4 regions of the Bacillus sp. LH1 genome follow, and region 2 is predicted to be linked to each of the others. Evidence: predicted binding sites of a transcription regulator. Region 2 holds the regulator's gene; each other region holds the start of a gene.

Region 1 (4,116 bases), 1.1 Mb from region 2:
CCTCTCTCATCATCTTAGGTGGAATTGGTTTTACAGTAATCGTAGACATAAAAAGAAAGAAAAACTTTAAAAACCTTACACTACATTCAAAACTTATGCTCTCTTCTACTCTAATCGTCAACATTATTGCTACCCTTTTTATTTTTATATTCGAGTTCCATAACTCCCTTTCTATGAGAGGTTTTACCCCATTTGAAGAAGGATTGGCCTCTTATTTTCAAGCAATTTCAACGCGAACTGCCGGGTTTAATACTGTTGATATTTCTACATTGTCAAAACCTTCTCTCCTATTAATGATGCTCCTTATGTTTATTGGTGCTGGTAGCGCTTCAACTGGTGGTGGGATTAAGTTAACAACATTTTTAATCATATTTTTTGGCGTATTTAAATTTTTACAAGAACAAGAGGATATTGTCGTATTTAAAAAATCCATTAAAGATACTCTCATTGTCAAATCATTAACCATTACTATTATTTCAATTTCATTTATCTTTTTTGCTATTTTAATTTTGAGTATTACTGAGCGAGTTCCTCTATTGATGAGTGCTTTCGAAGTATTTTCAGCATTTGGGACTGTTGGCCTCAGTATGAATTTAACACCCCACTTAACTATAATCGGAAAAGCTATTATTATCTTTATGATGTTTTTCGGGAAAATGGGTCCTTTAACATTGGCTTTTTCATTTGCTCGTAAAAAGAACCTGAAAATAAAATATCCGAATGAAGATATTTTAACAGGTTGACAACCGTATAAATTATCCATATAATGAGAATACAATAACATATCTCCAAAGGGGAGTAGCGTCCAAGAATATTTCTTGGAAACAAAGTCGTCATTACGTAGAACTTAGTTCTTCCGGCTTTGTTGGCATTTTTTATTACATATGTCTAGCAAGACCTTTGCCTATTAACGGCAGAGGTCTTTTTTGCATTCACTTCCAGATTTTTCCAAAGTTAATAGGCAGGAGTATGGGGAAACTAAATAGTGGGGAAATTCTTCACTTATTTAGAACTTATAGAAATGAGAGGAGAATGTACATGGATGTATCATTATTATTGGAGTATGGTTGGGTATTACTCATCCTAATTGCACTTGAAGGGATTTTAGCGGCTGATAACGCTCTTGTTCTTGCAATTATGGTAAAACATTTACCAGAAGAAAAACGAAAGAAAGCACTATTTTATGGATTAGCGGGGGCATTTGTTTTCCGATTTGGATCGTTATTTATGATTTCGTTCTTAGTCGATGTATGGCAAGTGCAAGCAATTGGTGCCATCTACCTTATGTTTATCGCTGGTAATCACTTATTTAAAACATATGTTAAAAAGAATACAGATGAAGAAACAGAAGAAAAAGAAGCAAAGAAAAAACAAGAGAACTTTTGGTGGACTGTATTTAAAGTTGAGGTTGCTGATATCGCCTTCGCAGTTGATTCAATTTTAGCTGCTGTTGCACTAGCAATGACTTTACCAAAAACAGGATTAGGTACAATTGGTAGTCTTGATACTGGGCAATTCGCTGTTATCTTTGTAGGTGGACTTATCGGATTAATCATTATGCGATTTGCAGCAACTGCTTTCGTACAAATCTTAAAACGTAAACCAGGACTTGAAACCGCAGCATTCTTAATTGTAGGTTGGGTTGGTGTGAAGCTAGCAGTTTATACATTAGCACACCCTGCATTAAATGTAATTCCACATTCATTCCCAGAATCCACTCCGTGGAAGCTTACATTCTGGATTGTATTAGTCGGAATCGCAGTTGGTGGTTGGTTCTTCTCAAAAGAAGTAGAAGTAAAAGTAGAAAAGAATTTAGACGAAAAAGCGCTGTAATTACAGCGCTTTTTCTTTTTTCTTTCTTCCTCTCAATGTCCAGAAAAAATTCCATTATACTACCTTTTGTAAACGTTTTCTTAATGTATGTATGTCCTTTTTGTGAAACATTGCACAAACTTATTGAAAGTGAGAACAATTCCATGTACTTTATTCATATAAGGAGTATTTATAGAAGATTTACTAAAGGAGCGTATTACTCATGCTAGAACAAGGACTAGATTATGTTGTCAAACTGGCTAAAAGCAAAAAGAAAATACTAGATACAAACCCAATGCAATATTTCATTCGTGCTGCACTTGCGGGTATTTATATCGGTTTTATTATTGTACTATGTTTTAAATTAGGTAACTTTTTTCACATTGCAGATTCACCAGCAACTTATTTAGCTGCTTCTATGTTTTTCGGGATTGCTCTCGTACTTATTATATATGGCGGTGCTGAATTGTTTACTGGGAACACAATGTACTTTACTGTAGCAACTTTAAGAAAAGAAACAACGATTTCTGATACACTACGTAACTGGGTTGCTTGTTATGCAGGTAACTTAGCCGGCGCGTTATTCTTTGCCTTACTATTTTACGCAACTGGAATTTTTGAAGCAATTGATCACGGTCACTTAATGAATAAAGTCGTTGAAGGAAAGATGAACACACCTACAATGCAGTTATTCTTTAAAGCCATTTTATGTAACTGGCTCGTATGTCTTGCTTGTTTCTTACCTTCTCAGGTTAAAGGTGACACAGCAAAAATAATAGTCATGATGCTACTTGTTTTCACATTCTTCTTATCTGGTTACGAACATAGTATTGCAAACTTATCACTCTTTGCTTTATCTTTAGTTTCACCGCATCCTGAGACAATTTCTTTTTCAGGTGCTATTCATAACTTAATTCCTGTTACAATCGGTAACATTATTGGCGGATCAGTATTTGTCGGTATGGTATACCACTACTTAACAAAGAAAACACCTGAAGTTCAACAGGAAGAAACTGAAATCGCAGTAGCTCAACAAGAAGAGATTATTCCTTTACAAGCACATATGAAACACTAAAAACTCCAAAGTTTTACTTTGGAGTTTTTAGCTTCCCACGTATTTAACAACAAGGTGAGGATTAATTTCTCCTTCTTCCTTTCCCTTATCCATTCTCTGTTTCATCTTGTGCATACCGATGACATCATTCGTATGAAGGTGAATTTCATTTACATATAATCCCTCTGTACAAAAAGCTTCTACAAAATCTAGTCCATTTTTTGCTCCCCAGCCCATATTATAATCAAGGGAAAGAATATTCACATCATAATCCCGAACCATTTGCAAGGCACATTCTACTGTAGTTGCGGACACATACCCGAACGGGCAACTTCTTTGATCATCCATATATACGTTCATTTTCGATTCCCTCTCTAATTTGAATAAACAGCTAATACATAGCACATTGCCCCAAGACTAATAAAAGGACCAAATGGAATTGGCTTTCGTACTTCTATACGTTTTAATCCGATACCAATCCCGAAAAAACAAAGACTAAAACAAGATGCTAAAAATAAAACGATAAAAACTCCCTTCACTCCTACTATAAAACCAAGTAACGAAAGTAGTTTTATATCTCCTCCGCCAAGCCCTTCTGGATATATCTTTTGCATGCAATATAACAAAAGGAATATAACACCACTACCAACTATACTATCTGTCCAAGTAACTAATTGTACAAAAACACTTTCGAGAATGAGTAAAACCGCAAACGAAATTAAAATACAATCAGGAATTAACATATATAAGTAATCTGTAACTGAAATAATAAGAAGTAGCGAAAAAAGGGATAAAATGATAATAAGTTCTCGTTCTATTCCAATCATATACACGGTAAGAAGAAATATACTTCCTGTTATACATTCAAATGCTACATATATAATTGGAATTTTCCTCTTACAATTCGTACAACAGCCTCTTTGTATATAAAATGAAATGATGGGGATTAGTTCTTTTGGCCTTAGCACATATTTGCAATAATAACAATGTGAACGCGGGGTAATAATAGACGCACCTAATGGAACCCTCACCGCAACTAACATAAAAAAAGAACCAAACACCATCCCTGCTAACAGTGCATATAAATAAGTGAACATCCCTTCCTCTCCTTTCCCAAAAAACATAGCAAAAAAAGGAGAGAACTTCTACTTCATATTATCCTTTATTCTACTAAAAAAGCAGGCCATTTTCCGGCCTGCTTTCCCCTCTTTTATACGATGAAATATACTGCTTTTAATGGTCCATGTACT
Region 2 (4,116 bases):
AAGTACTAAAAAAAGATGTCACATAGTCAAAAATCCTGACTTATGAGACATCTTCCTTATTTAAATATGCTTATACATGCAGCTCTTCCCATTCTGCCATACAAGTTTCAAGTTGTTCTTGTAGCGTTTGCTTTTTAGTTGTAATTTCACTAGCTTTTTCATAATCTGCATATATTTCTGGTAAGCAAAGTTGATCTTCTAACGTAGCAATTTCTTCTTCTAATTCCACTATACTTTGTTCTAGCTCTTCAATTTTTCTAGTGCGTTGACGCTCTAGTTTTTTACGCTCTTTTTCTTCTAAATAATTTAATTTCTCTTGTGCAATCACCTTTTGAACAGGAACGTCACTTTCTTGCTGTTCAAGTTCTGCACGTTCAATCATTTCATTTTTCTTTTCAACGTAGTAATCGTAATCCCCTAAATATTCCTGTGCACCTTCTGTTGATAACTCAACCACAGTTGTTGTTACACGGTTAATAAAGTAGCGGTCATGTGAGACGAATAGAAGAGTCCCTGGGTAATCAATTAAAGCATTCTCCAAAATCTCTTTACTATTTAAATCAAGGTGGTTCGTAGGCTCATCTAGAATTAACAAATTTGACTTTTGCATCATAAGTTTTGCAAGAGCTAATCGAGCTTTTTGTCCACCACTAAGGGAAGATACTGGTTTCAGTACATCATCTCCTGTGAATAAAAAATTCCCAAGTATAGTACGGATTTCTTTTTCCGGTTGCAGTGGATATTCATCCCATAGTTCATTTAAAACCCGTTTAGAAGATGTTAAGTTTGCTTGTTCTTGATCATAATAACCAACAGATACATTTGATCCGAAAGAAACATCACCATTTAATAGTGGTAACTTATTCACAATGGATTTTAACAATGTGGATTTCCCAATTCCGTTTGGACCAACTAAAGCAACACTATCTCCGCGAGTTAAGCGCATAGTTACATGTTCAATTATAGGGTTTCCATCATAGCCGATGGTTGCATCATTTACTTGTAAAACATCATTTCCACTTTGTTTTTCAATATCGAAGTGGAATGATGCTGACTTAGAATCCCCTAATGGTCTCGTTAATAATTCCATTCTGTCTAGTTGTTTACGGCGACTTTGAGCACGTTTCGTTGTAGAAGCGCGAGCTATATTCTTTTGAACGAAGTCCTCAAGTTTTGCGATTTCATCTTGTTGTTTTTCGTAACGTTTCATTTCTTGCTCATATAATGCTGATTTTAAGTCTAAATATTTACTGTAGTTACCAACAAATCGTCTGCTTTCTTTATTCGAAATTTCATATACTTGTGTAACGAGTTTGTCTAAGAAATAACGGTCATGTGAGACGATTAATATTGCGCCAGGATAACCTTGCAAATATTGCTCAAGCCATGTTAATGTTTCGATGTCTAAATGGTTTGTAGGCTCGTCCAAAATAAGTAAGTCTGGTTTTGTTAATAATAATTTCCCGAGAGCTAATCTTGTTTTTTGCCCGCCGCTTAAAGTAGAGATCGTCGTCTGGTGCGTTTCAACTGGGAAGCCAAGGCCGCTTAAAATGGAGCGAATATCCGCTTCATATTGATATCCACCTTGATCTTTATAATTGAGTTGTAGTTGGTCATAATCAGCTAACAATCTTTCATATGTAGCTTCGTTTGAAAAGTTTTCTTCTTTTCCCATTTCTTGCTCAAGCCTTCGAAGTTTTGTCTCCATTTGCTGTAAGTGGGTAAAGACGGTTAGCATTTCATCCCAAATTGTTAAAGACGTTTCTAGTCCAGTATTTTGAGCTAAATATCCGATTGAGACATCTTTCGGTTTTATAATTTCGCCACCATCATGAGATAATTCACCAGCGATAATTTTTAATAATGTAGATTTTCCTGCTCCATTCCTTCCAACTAATGCGATACGATCTTTTGTTTGTACTTCCAATTTTATGTTTGCAAGAATCGTTTCTGCACCGTATAATTTCGAAAGCGCGTTTACTTGTAATAAAATCAATGTTTTCACCTCAAATAATTTCTTAACTTTGCCATGTTTATATTTCTCAATCATACTAAAAATAGTGTATAGTTTAAAATAAAGAGAGAATACTTCTTCTCTTTATTATACAAGGAATTTAATGAGTGCTAAACTTCTGTATTTGATTAAAGTATATGAATAAAGATAGGAAGAGAGGAGAGGTCATATGGATCAGCAAAAGATTCCACAAGCCACTGCTAAAAGATTGCCTCTATACTATCGATTTATCCAAAACTTATCTCTTTCTGGTAAGCAGCGTGTTTCATCGGCCGAATTGAGTGAGGCAGTAAAAGTAGATTCCGCAACAATACGAAGAGATTTTTCGTATTTTGGAGCGTTAGGGAAAAAGGGATATGGATATAACGTAAATTATTTATTATCATTTTTCCGCGAAACACTTGATCAAGATGATATAACACGTGTAGCACTTATTGGAGTAGGTAATTTAGGGACCGCTTTCTTACATTATAATTTCACGAAAAACAATAATACAAAAATTGAAATGGCATTTGATGTTAGTGAAGAGAAAGTTGGAACAGAAATCGGGGGCATTCCTGTATATCATTTAGATGAATTAGAAGAGAGATTATCAAATGATATACAAGTGGCAATATTAACAGTACCGGCTACAGTAGCACAAGCTGTAGCAGATAGATTAGCTGAAACAAGCGTGCACGGTATTTTGAATTTCACACCAGCGCGATTAAACGTATCAGAGAATATTAGAATTCATCATATTGACTTAGCTGTAGAGTTACAAACATTAGTTTACTTTTTGAAAAACTATCCACAATAAAACGCAGAGGAAGCGACCTCTGCGTTTTATTATTGTTTCTTCTTTGTGAATTTAACTAATATAAGGCGAAGTGCCAAATTAAAATCAATTGTTGCCATAACTGCAAATAGTATTGTCCACATATTCCAGATTGTATCTGTCACGTTCGTAATGGCGAAGCGTGTAAAGATACATCCAAGAAGGAAGTATAGTGCAGCCATGAACAATGGTGAGTTTCTCATACAAAAAATCCTCCGATAAAGCCTTGCATTTTTTCAGCTTCTTTAATCATTTCTTGAATTTGTTCATTGCTCATAAAAATTTGCCCAATAGCGACTAATGTATTCATCGCAACATGAGCTGCAATCGGAACGATAATACGTTTCGTCTTCACATATAAGAAGGCGAATACGAGCCCCATAGCAGTGTATACCAATAAGTGAGTAAAATCAAAATGAATTGCTGCGAATACAAGCGAACTAATGATAGCTGCGATAAAGAAGTTAAACTTCTTATAAAGCGTGCCGAATAGAATTTTTCTAAATACGATTTCTTCTAAGATAGGTCCAATTATAGAAACAACAATAAGGAACCAAGGTGTCGTTCTTGCAATTTCCATAAGTTTCATTGTATTTTCTGAACCTTGTTTAATTCCTAGCAGCTGCATCTCGATCATACCGGCAACTATTTGTGAAAAGAAAGCTAAGAAGAACCCGATAAAAATCCATCCAATAGTAGCTGGAACAGAAGAGCGCATTGCATCTAAATGCCTGTCACGAATATCTGTTCTAAGTAACCAAAGTACGATACATAATGCAACAAAGAAGCTAATAATTGCCCAGTGTCCTGTTATGATTTGTCCTTTTTCCTCAATGGTAAATCCTCTATTATCATAGAGTCCTGTTTTTAGGAGAAGTGGTAATCCAACAACGCCAGATAACTGCATTAAAATGTATGTAACGATAATCCACCAGTATTGTTTCTTCAAATGGTTTAACCATCCTTTCTAACTATAGTGTATGAGATAAGTTAGGATAACATGTAAATATGCTACCTACGATATAAACCTCTTGAATTATGTTTTTTTCGTAAATCCTTATTTGAAATTATAATAGAAGACAGGAGAAAGTTGTATGTGTAGCGAAAACAACTTAGGGTGTCCTTTCATATTGTAACATACGAGCAGTGGAAACAACGATTCATATAGTAAAGGCAGTATTGTATATAGAAAGTTTATATAGTGATTTGCGAAAAAATTATGATTTTTTTACTTGCAAAAGAAATTGAGATTATTTATTATTATAAGTGTGTTAGCACTCGGATG
Region 3 (4,116 bases), 760 kb from region 2:
CTGCAATGACGATAGAAGCGATGAATGGGCTACCAGCTGAGCTATCTTTAATAAACGCTCCAACTGCATTTAAAACAGGAGTAATATTATGAGATAACCAAATGCCTACTAAACCAGAACCTAATATGGCCGCAAATGGAACGAGCATCATATCTAACGCAGTTTTTCCGCTTAAACGTTTACCAATATATACAGCTAAAGTTGCTGTTAATAATGCACCGATTGGCTCACCTGTTTTAATAATTAGACCAGCTTCAGTAATCGAAATGGATCCGGCACCAATCGCTCCGGCTACCATCGCCGAGAAGATTACAAGACCGTTTGCACCGAGCATAAAAGCAATTCCAGCACCAATTGCCGGTGCCATTAGTGATTTTGCAACAACTCCGATTGTAATAAGTAATGGTATATCAACAATTCTTCCTATATTTTCGATCAGTAAACCAATTCCGAGGGATACGAAAATACCTTGTGCGATTCCAGCAGATGCTTTAAATACACGAGACATTATATATTCCTTCATTTGTTTCACCTTCTCCTATAAGTTAGTAACCAATTGTTTTCATATAATCACGTAAAATATCGTTTGATTTTGCGAATCGAGATTCTTCATCCTCTGTTAAATTGAGTTCTACAACTTCTCTTATACCGTCTCTAGTAATAATAGCTGGTACTCCTGTACAAATATCATATTCACCGTACTCACCATCTAAAATGGCTGATACAGCAATGACACGGTGATCATCATTAAAGATTGAACTCGCAATATATGCTAGAGAATTTCCAATCCCGTAATAAGTAGTTCCTTTACGTTTATAAATTTCCCAGCCAGCTTTTGCAGTCTTCTCAACAATTTCATCTAAATCTATTTCACCAAATCGCTCTTTTTGTTCTTCTAAAATTTGCAGAATTGGCTTTCCACCAACAGTTACATGAGACCAAGCAACCATTTGAGAATCACCATGTTCTCCTAATGAATACCCATGAATACTACGAGGATCTACATGTAGCATTTCAGATAAAATTGTTCTTAAGCGAGAAGAATCTAGTGATGTACCAGTACCGATTACGCGATTTCTAGGTAATCCAGATAATTTCCACACTTGATATGTAATAATATCAACTGGGTTCGATGCAAGTAAGAAAATACCATCAAATCCACTTGCCATTACACCACCAACAACACTTTCCATAATCTTCGCACTCGCTCCTAAAGTATCTAAGCGACTTTGCCCTGGTTTTGGTGCTGGCCCTGCTGTAATAATGACAATGTCCATATCTTTGCAGTCTTCATAGCTTCCTGCATATACTTTTGTTCTTGTATTTGTAAAGTTAATGCAATGTGATAAATCCATTGCTTCCCCAACTGCACGTTCATGATTTATATCAATTAATAATAGCTCTTCGCAAATCCCTTGATTTACAATGGAATACGCACAACTTGATCCAACTAATCCAGTACCGATAATTGCAATTTTTCTTGTATGTCTTTTCATAGCAATCTCTCCTAATTGATCATATAATCTATTTCTTTTGTTCTTTACATTCTTAATTATAGAGGTTCCCACGATAGAAACCATGGATACTTTGTGAAATGTTGAACAAAGTTTTTGTCCTTTTTGTGAATTGTCATATTCCATTTTCGTCATATTTGTTACAACTGGAAAAATATTTATTATGTATTTATTGACATATACAAAAAGAAAACGAGCGAATAAATTCGCTCGTTTTCTTTTTCCTGTTATTCCGCACTTAATTGGCTTTTTAATTGCTGTACAATCATCGGATTAGCAGGTGCTGCCGGTTTGTAATAACTCTTTTGCTTTGCGTACTCATACATATTACGTTGGCGCGCCTCGTCTTGATTACGAATTTGAATTAACGTTTGATGTAACTGTTCATTATCAGACTGAGCAATATAATTTGCATAGCTTGTTAAACTTGCATTTAATCCTGCTAAATAATCATTTACCATATCTTTTTCATTCATTTTCCGCTTCCTCCTATCCTAGGAAAGTCATTAATTGCTGTTTCGTATTTCGTGCATCTTGCGCATCTTTTTGTAGCATTTGTTTCAGTTGTGGATCTGTACACGTCTGTGCATACTGCTCCAACTTGTTAATAATTGTTGCGTGTCCACCAATTAAATGACGTAAATTTTCTACTTCAAGCTCTGTTAAGTTTTGCATATAACATACCCGCCTTTCTTTGTTCATTCATCATTAGTATTTGGTTCTTTTTGGATTGTATTCATCAACTTTTCCTACATATAAACAAAATAAAAGATGAATAGCTAGGCCATTCATCTTTTATGCTAAATATTCATTCAATTTTATAAAGAAACAATCATACTTATACTCACAAGTAGGTTCCATACAATATGTAAAATGATGCTAGGTAAAATAGATTGTGTTTTCTTATATAACATAGCAAATACAATCCCCATAATCATTGCCGTAACTGGAAAACCACCATGAAGAATCCCAAAGATAAAGGAAGAAATAATGATACCAACTAGAAAACTATATTTCTTTTCAAAAAATCGATACAAAATACCTCTATATAAAATTTCTTCTTTAATTGGTGTAATTATAGCAACACTTAACACATATATAATACTTTGTAGACTATTTTGAAGTCCTAAGCTCCCTAATTGATCTCGTTGCTGCTCTGCACTTTCAAAGCTAAACAACTCTAACATTACATACTGAGTTAATGCAATGATGATAAAACCTATTAATAAATACAAGTAGGTTTTCCCATTTTTTAAAATAGATACATCCCATATGTTCTTAATAAAATGAAGCACTGGTTTATACGCAAATAAAACAATAGTAACAACAGCTGCATCAAATAGAAGTAAATAATATCCCTCTAAATTAGCACGTAATACCTCTTCTCCAAAAATTCCAAGGGCTAAAGCAAGGAATAATCCCCCTAAGAGTGAGAACCCTAGAATGCTTGCAATCGTTACAACTAGATTTTTATATGTTATGTTATCTACTTCTCTTTCTGCATTATACGCTTCTAATACTGTTTTTCTCATACTATTCCTCCATTTGTTTTCATTACCTTAACAAAAAAACCTTTAATACAAATATATAGATAATATAACAAATTTTTCAAAAAGAATAATATGCAATTTTACATATCATGAAAGCTTTGTATTATATAGTTTTTGGAATTAGATTACTATATAATAATTATTAGATGAAATTCCAAAAATTTCTTATCTATCCACCATAACCCTCGCATCATATAAATTTTATTAGTTAAAGGAGCAATGAACATGAAAACACATGACTTCCTTACAGAAATCCAGAAGGGCTCTGAGCCTAGTCCATATCAAGATCCTACCGTATTCAGTTTCGTTTGCTTTTTCTTAGCCATATACACATTTTTCAAACCTGTAAAATAATATCATGTAATGAGAAAAAGCCTACCGCTCTTTTCGAATTATATGCACTAAAAAACCTTAGAATCACTTCTAAGGTTTTTGTTTGCCTCGCTTCTTATTCACGTAACCCTTTAATAAACGTTTCCAACAATACATGTAAACTTATATCTAAATCTAACGGCAAACCAAATCCGCCCTGTTGTTCAATCGAAGCAAATCCATGACAAATACTTCTGAATCCGCGTGTCGCATGAAGTGCATTCTCTCCTTCTAAGCCGTACTGTTGTAAAACCTGAAGACAAAGCTTTACAATTCCGTCACCTGCTTTTCTTACTTCTTCATCTCGTAAAAAAGTTGCTTCATATAGTCCAGGATGTTTTCGGACAAATGCTACATATGCTTCTCCTAATGCATGAATTGCTTCATCCATACGTTTATCCTCGGCTGCTTCTTCCAGTTTGTTATGCAGATGTTTTATTCCGTAAATACCAAGATGTTTCCGTACATCTTGTAACCCTTTTACATGATTATATAGTGAGGGCGAACGTATCCCTAATCTTTGCGCTAATGAAGCTAACGTTACTTCTTGTATTCCATTTGTATCTGCAATTTCTGCAGCTGTTTCTACAATTTTCTGTAATGTAAGTCCGATTCTCGGTGACATAAATTAACCCTCTTTCTTACTTTCTATATTCCGCTTCGCTTCCTTAATAGCAAGC
Region 4 (4,116 bases), 140 kb from region 2:
AAATAAGAGCGCTACATTTTTACCTTCTAAATAATGATGCGGGATACCATTTTTCTTTTTCTCTTTTAATTCTGCTGCCAAATCTAGAAAATATAACAATTCTTCTTGTGTAAAATCTTTTTCTGCTAGAAAGCTTCTTCCTTTTAAATTTTGTCTAGTCATTAACATAATTCATCCCTACTTTCTCCGTTATTTATACTAAATATCTTTACGAACAATTGGCATACTCATGCAACGTGGACCCCCACGACCACGAGATAATTCCGAACTTAGCACCTCAATCACTTCTATACCGTGTTCACGTAATAACGTATTAGATACATAGTTGCGATCATATGTAACAACTACACCTGGCGCAATTGCTAATGTGTTCGAGCCATCATTCCATTGTTCACGAGCAGAAGCAATTACATCTCCTCCTCCACATGGAATAAGAACTAATTCACTTAAGCCTAATACCTCTTTTAATGCTTCCATTAAAGAAGTACGATGTGTAATTTTAAGAGTTTCCTCATCTGATCCTTTTTCTAAAATATAAATATTCATATTCCCTTTTGGCCCTTGAATGGCTGGGTGAATTGTAAACTTGTCATAATCAACCATTGTAAATACTGTATCTAAATGCATAAATGCTCGACATTTTGGAATTTCTATTGCTAACACTTTCTTAATTTTATTTTGTCGGCTAAAGAGATTTTTAGCTAAACGTTCAATTGCTTTAGCTGAAGTACGAGCAGATACTCCAATCGCAATTGTTTCTTCATTTAAAATTAGCTCGTCGCCACCTTCAATCGGAAATTTATAATCACGATCTAACCAGATTGGTACATTATGTTTTGCAAATCTTGGATGATATTTAATGATGTACTCCATGAATAATGATTCACGTCTACGCGCTGGTTCTCTCATCTTATTTATCGTTAAGCCATCGCCCACGCTAGCTGCTGGATCACGAGTAAAATATAAATTAGGCATTGGATCTAAGTAAAACGGATAGTGATCTTCCATTAATTCATATAAATGTGTCTTCTTACTTGTTTCAATTTCGTTTTTCCGTACACCGCCCATAATTTTTTGAATTAATTCTTCATTTGAAAAGGAAAGTAAATATTCTTTTAAAGTTTGATGTGCAACATTTACGTCGGCCTGTCCTTCTTTTAAAATACGATCAACAAATTCTTCTCGAAGTTTTTTATCTACTAACGCCTCCGCGGCTAGTTTTTCTAAATAAAGAACTTCAACACCCCGATTGCGTAACGTTTGTGCAAAATAATCATGCTCTTTTTGAATAATTGGTAAGTATGGAATATCGTCAAATAATAATTGTTGCAAATAATCTGGCGTCAAGTTTTCCACTTCTTTACCCGGTCGTTTTAATAAAACCGTTTGTAATTCCCCAATTTCTGAAGTAACATGTATCGGATGTTTCATTTGTTGTACCTCCTTTTAAATATGTTTGATGTCTTACAAGTACATAATAAATGCTCTGTACTTTCATCTTTGTGAAAGCATCCACATTATCATTGTGAAATATTAAACAAGTTATTTTTTTAAAATCATACGAATATGTATTTTTATAACAAACTATCTTGCTTTCTCAATAAAAAATACATATATTACGCATATATGTTGAATATTTAACTTCCGTATTTAAACAAAAATCCTGTTTTTAATTTTATTAAAAACAGGATTTTTGCATCTAAATAATTAAATTTAATCTTTCTTCTATAATCTCCCTATCTGATTTCGACTGTGAAATTATAAGGCATGTATCATTTCCACATATACATCCTATTTTTTCTTTCCAATCTAACTCATCAAATAAAACACCAATAACATGTGCATTACCAGGTAATGTTTTAATAACCATTAATTGATCTACACAATCAATTTTTAAAACAACTTCTCGTAATTTTTTCTTTAACTTTATATCAGTTTGTAAATGCTCTTCTGAGAAAACTTTATATATCATTAATCCTTCTTGAGAAGGTACCTTCGTTAAGTTTAACTCACGAATATCGCGAGAAACCGTAGCTTGTGTTACTAATACATCTTTTTTTGCTAACAATTCTACTAATCTTTCTTGCTTATCTATTTCATACTCCTTTACAAATTGTTTAATTAACCGTTGTCTTTTTTCTTTTTTCATAAAAGACACCCCTTTTAATATTATAGCTCGCTATAATTTTCATCCGAAAGGGACAGAAAAGAATGTTGCGGAAACGTTCATAGTTTAACTGTAAATATTAAATCAAGCTAAATAAAAAAGAGAAGAACAATATTCTGTTCTTCCTTTTACATTGAAAATCGTTCAATTGTTTGTTTCAAATCAGTTGCTTGCTTCTCTAAATCCTTTAATAATTGATCGATTACTATCATATTTTTAGATTGTTGTAGCGTCACACGTGCTACTTCTTGCGAACCAGCTGACGTTTCTTCAGCAATTGCTGCTACAGCTTTTGTTTGTGCTCCTGTTTGATGAATATGGCTCACTTGTTCATTCATATAACTACTAATTTGCTGAGTTGCATCGGCTACTTCCATAACACTTGATGACATTTCTTTTAAAATTAATTCCGTAGCTTCCCCACGTTTCGCCTCTTCTTTAGCTATTTTCACTTGTTCTGTCATTTTCATTGCAACTTGTTGTACTTCATCTTGCATATTCCGTAATAACTGCGATATGTTTCTTGCAGAATGATCACTTTCATCAGCAAGTTTACGTACTTCTTCCGCAACAACCGCAAAGCCTCTTCCATGCTCTCCTGCGCGAGCTGCCTCAATAGAAGCATTTAGTGCTAATAAATTCGTTTGGCTAGCAATCGCACTCACAACAGACACAATATGTTCTACTTGTTTCATTCGTTCTTCTAACTTCTGTACATTTTGCATTGAATCTTCATTTTCTTTTGCCAATGTTTGAATACCTTGAATTAAAGACGTAAAGACACGAGTACTATGCCCTAAAGCTTCAACCATTTCTGAAGACAATGTATCAGACTGCTTCGCTTTTTCTTCTACTTCACTTGCAATAGAAGTCGTTGTATCAACAGCAGAAACAATTGCTTGAATTGATGCCGCTGATTGCTCAGCGCCTGAAGAAATCTCTGCAAGTGTCTCAGATACACCTTGCGCTTGTCTCGTTGCTTCGCCTGTTTGTTTTCTAATCTGCTGTACTTGATTATTTGTATACGAAAATGTTGTATCAATATTTTTTACCATGCCCCTTAAGTTTCCTAACATCATATTAAATGCAACACTTAAAGATTTAATTTCATCATCTGTCTTCGGTAATGGAACATCTTCACGAATATCACCCTCAGCTGCTTTTCTTGCCGCTTCCTCTAACTTGCGAAGCGGTTTAATTAAAAATACGGCTGCTCCATATGCTAAAATTCCAGACCATACTACCCCTAATAACATAACGATAATATTATATACAGTTTGACTTACATAACTTTGAAAATAATCGTATATCACGTAAATAAAAAATATACTTGTTGAATATGTAATGAAAGCTAAAACTGTAGTGAATAGCATAAGTTGTGTACGTAATCCAAAAGAAAATGTTTTTCTTTCTTTTTCCATCTTCCCTTTCCCCCTTTTTATAAGCAATATAAATACTACCTATATATTATTATCCATATTTTCATTATAGAAGGATATAGAGATTTTAAAAATCATTATTTCTTTGAATATCAAATTGCACGAAAAAAATAAAGGATTCTGACAATTTATGACTAATAACAGAAATACAGGGCAACATTTGTAAAATATATTTTTAACTGGGGGTTTTGTATGATTCAAGTTCGAAATCTAGTAAAATCATTCGGTTCACTTGATGTGTTAAAAGGAATTGATTTAGAAGTAAAAGAAAAAGAAGTTGTTGTTTTAATTGGTGCCAGTGGTTCTGGTAAAAGTACATTACTTCGCTGTCTTAACTTTTTAGAAATGTACGATGAAGGCGAAATTCACTTACAAGGTGAGCGAATTGATCCAAAGCATTCAAATTTAAATAAAGTCCGTGAAAATGTCGGTATGGTTTTTCAGCACTTTAACCTCTTTCCTCATATGACCTCACTAGAAAACATCATAGAAGCACCTATTCACGTAAAA

Evidence for each region. The regulator Rex, encoded in region 2, represses fermentation and respiration genes when NADH is low (regulators of the CRP and FNR family bind a similar motif). The targets are predictions, from matches to a motif close to TTGTGAAATATTTCACAA.
Region 1: the regulator Rex is predicted to act here: its motif matches at 1,934-1,951, upstream of ACX9TM_RS07000 (formate/nitrite transporter family protein).
Region 3: the regulator Rex is predicted to act here: its motif matches at 1,588-1,605, upstream of ACX9TM_RS25330 (L-lactate dehydrogenase).
Region 4: the regulator Rex is predicted to act here: its motif matches at 1,524-1,541, upstream of arcA (arginine deiminase).

What each region holds. Positions count from the first base shown of each region.
Region 1 covers NZ_CM175007.1:1,334,449-1,338,564, reverse strand. The annotation lists gene ACX9TM_RS07010 (TrkH family potassium uptake protein) at 1-743, shown strand, start outside; gene ACX9TM_RS07005 (TerC family protein) at 1,039-1,833, shown strand; gene ACX9TM_RS07000 (formate/nitrite transporter family protein) at 2,036-2,887, shown strand; gene ACX9TM_RS06995 (cyclic-phosphate processing receiver domain-containing protein) at 2,915-3,226, opposite strand; gene ACX9TM_RS06990 (prepilin peptidase) at 3,241-3,963, opposite strand; gene ACX9TM_RS06985 (LutC/YkgG family protein) at 4,077-4,116, opposite strand, start outside.
Region 2 covers NZ_CM175007.1:266,115-270,230, forward strand. The annotation lists gene ACX9TM_RS01540 (ABC-F family ATP-binding cassette domain-containing protein) at 71-1,996, opposite strand; gene ACX9TM_RS01545 (redox-sensing transcriptional repressor Rex) at 2,184-2,813, shown strand; gene ACX9TM_RS01550 (YdiK family protein) at 2,843-3,034, opposite strand; gene ACX9TM_RS01555 (CPBP family intramembrane glutamic endopeptidase) at 3,031-3,780, opposite strand.
Region 3 covers NZ_CM175007.1:4,873,184-4,877,299, forward strand. The annotation lists gene ACX9TM_RS25325 (PTS sugar transporter subunit IIC) at 1-523, opposite strand, end outside; gene ACX9TM_RS25330 (L-lactate dehydrogenase) at 546-1,496, opposite strand; gene ACX9TM_RS25335 (spore coat protein) at 1,742-1,990, opposite strand; gene ACX9TM_RS25340 (hypothetical protein) at 2,004-2,189, opposite strand; gene ACX9TM_RS25345 (CPBP family intramembrane glutamic endopeptidase) at 2,333-3,046, opposite strand; gene ACX9TM_RS25350 (TetR/AcrR family transcriptional regulator) at 3,513-4,061, opposite strand; gene ACX9TM_RS25355 (MBL fold metallo-hydrolase) at 4,065-4,116, opposite strand, start outside.
Region 4 covers NZ_CM175007.1:409,788-413,903, reverse strand. The annotation lists gene argF (ornithine carbamoyltransferase) at 1-168, opposite strand, end outside; gene arcA (arginine deiminase) at 199-1,431, opposite strand; gene argR (arginine repressor) at 1,700-2,149, opposite strand; partial or broken gene ACX9TM_RS02175 (methyl-accepting chemotaxis protein) at 2,296-2,868, opposite strand; partial or broken gene ACX9TM_RS02170 (HAMP domain-containing protein) at 3,238-3,423, opposite strand; gene ACX9TM_RS02165 (amino acid ABC transporter ATP-binding protein) at 3,799-4,116, shown strand, end outside.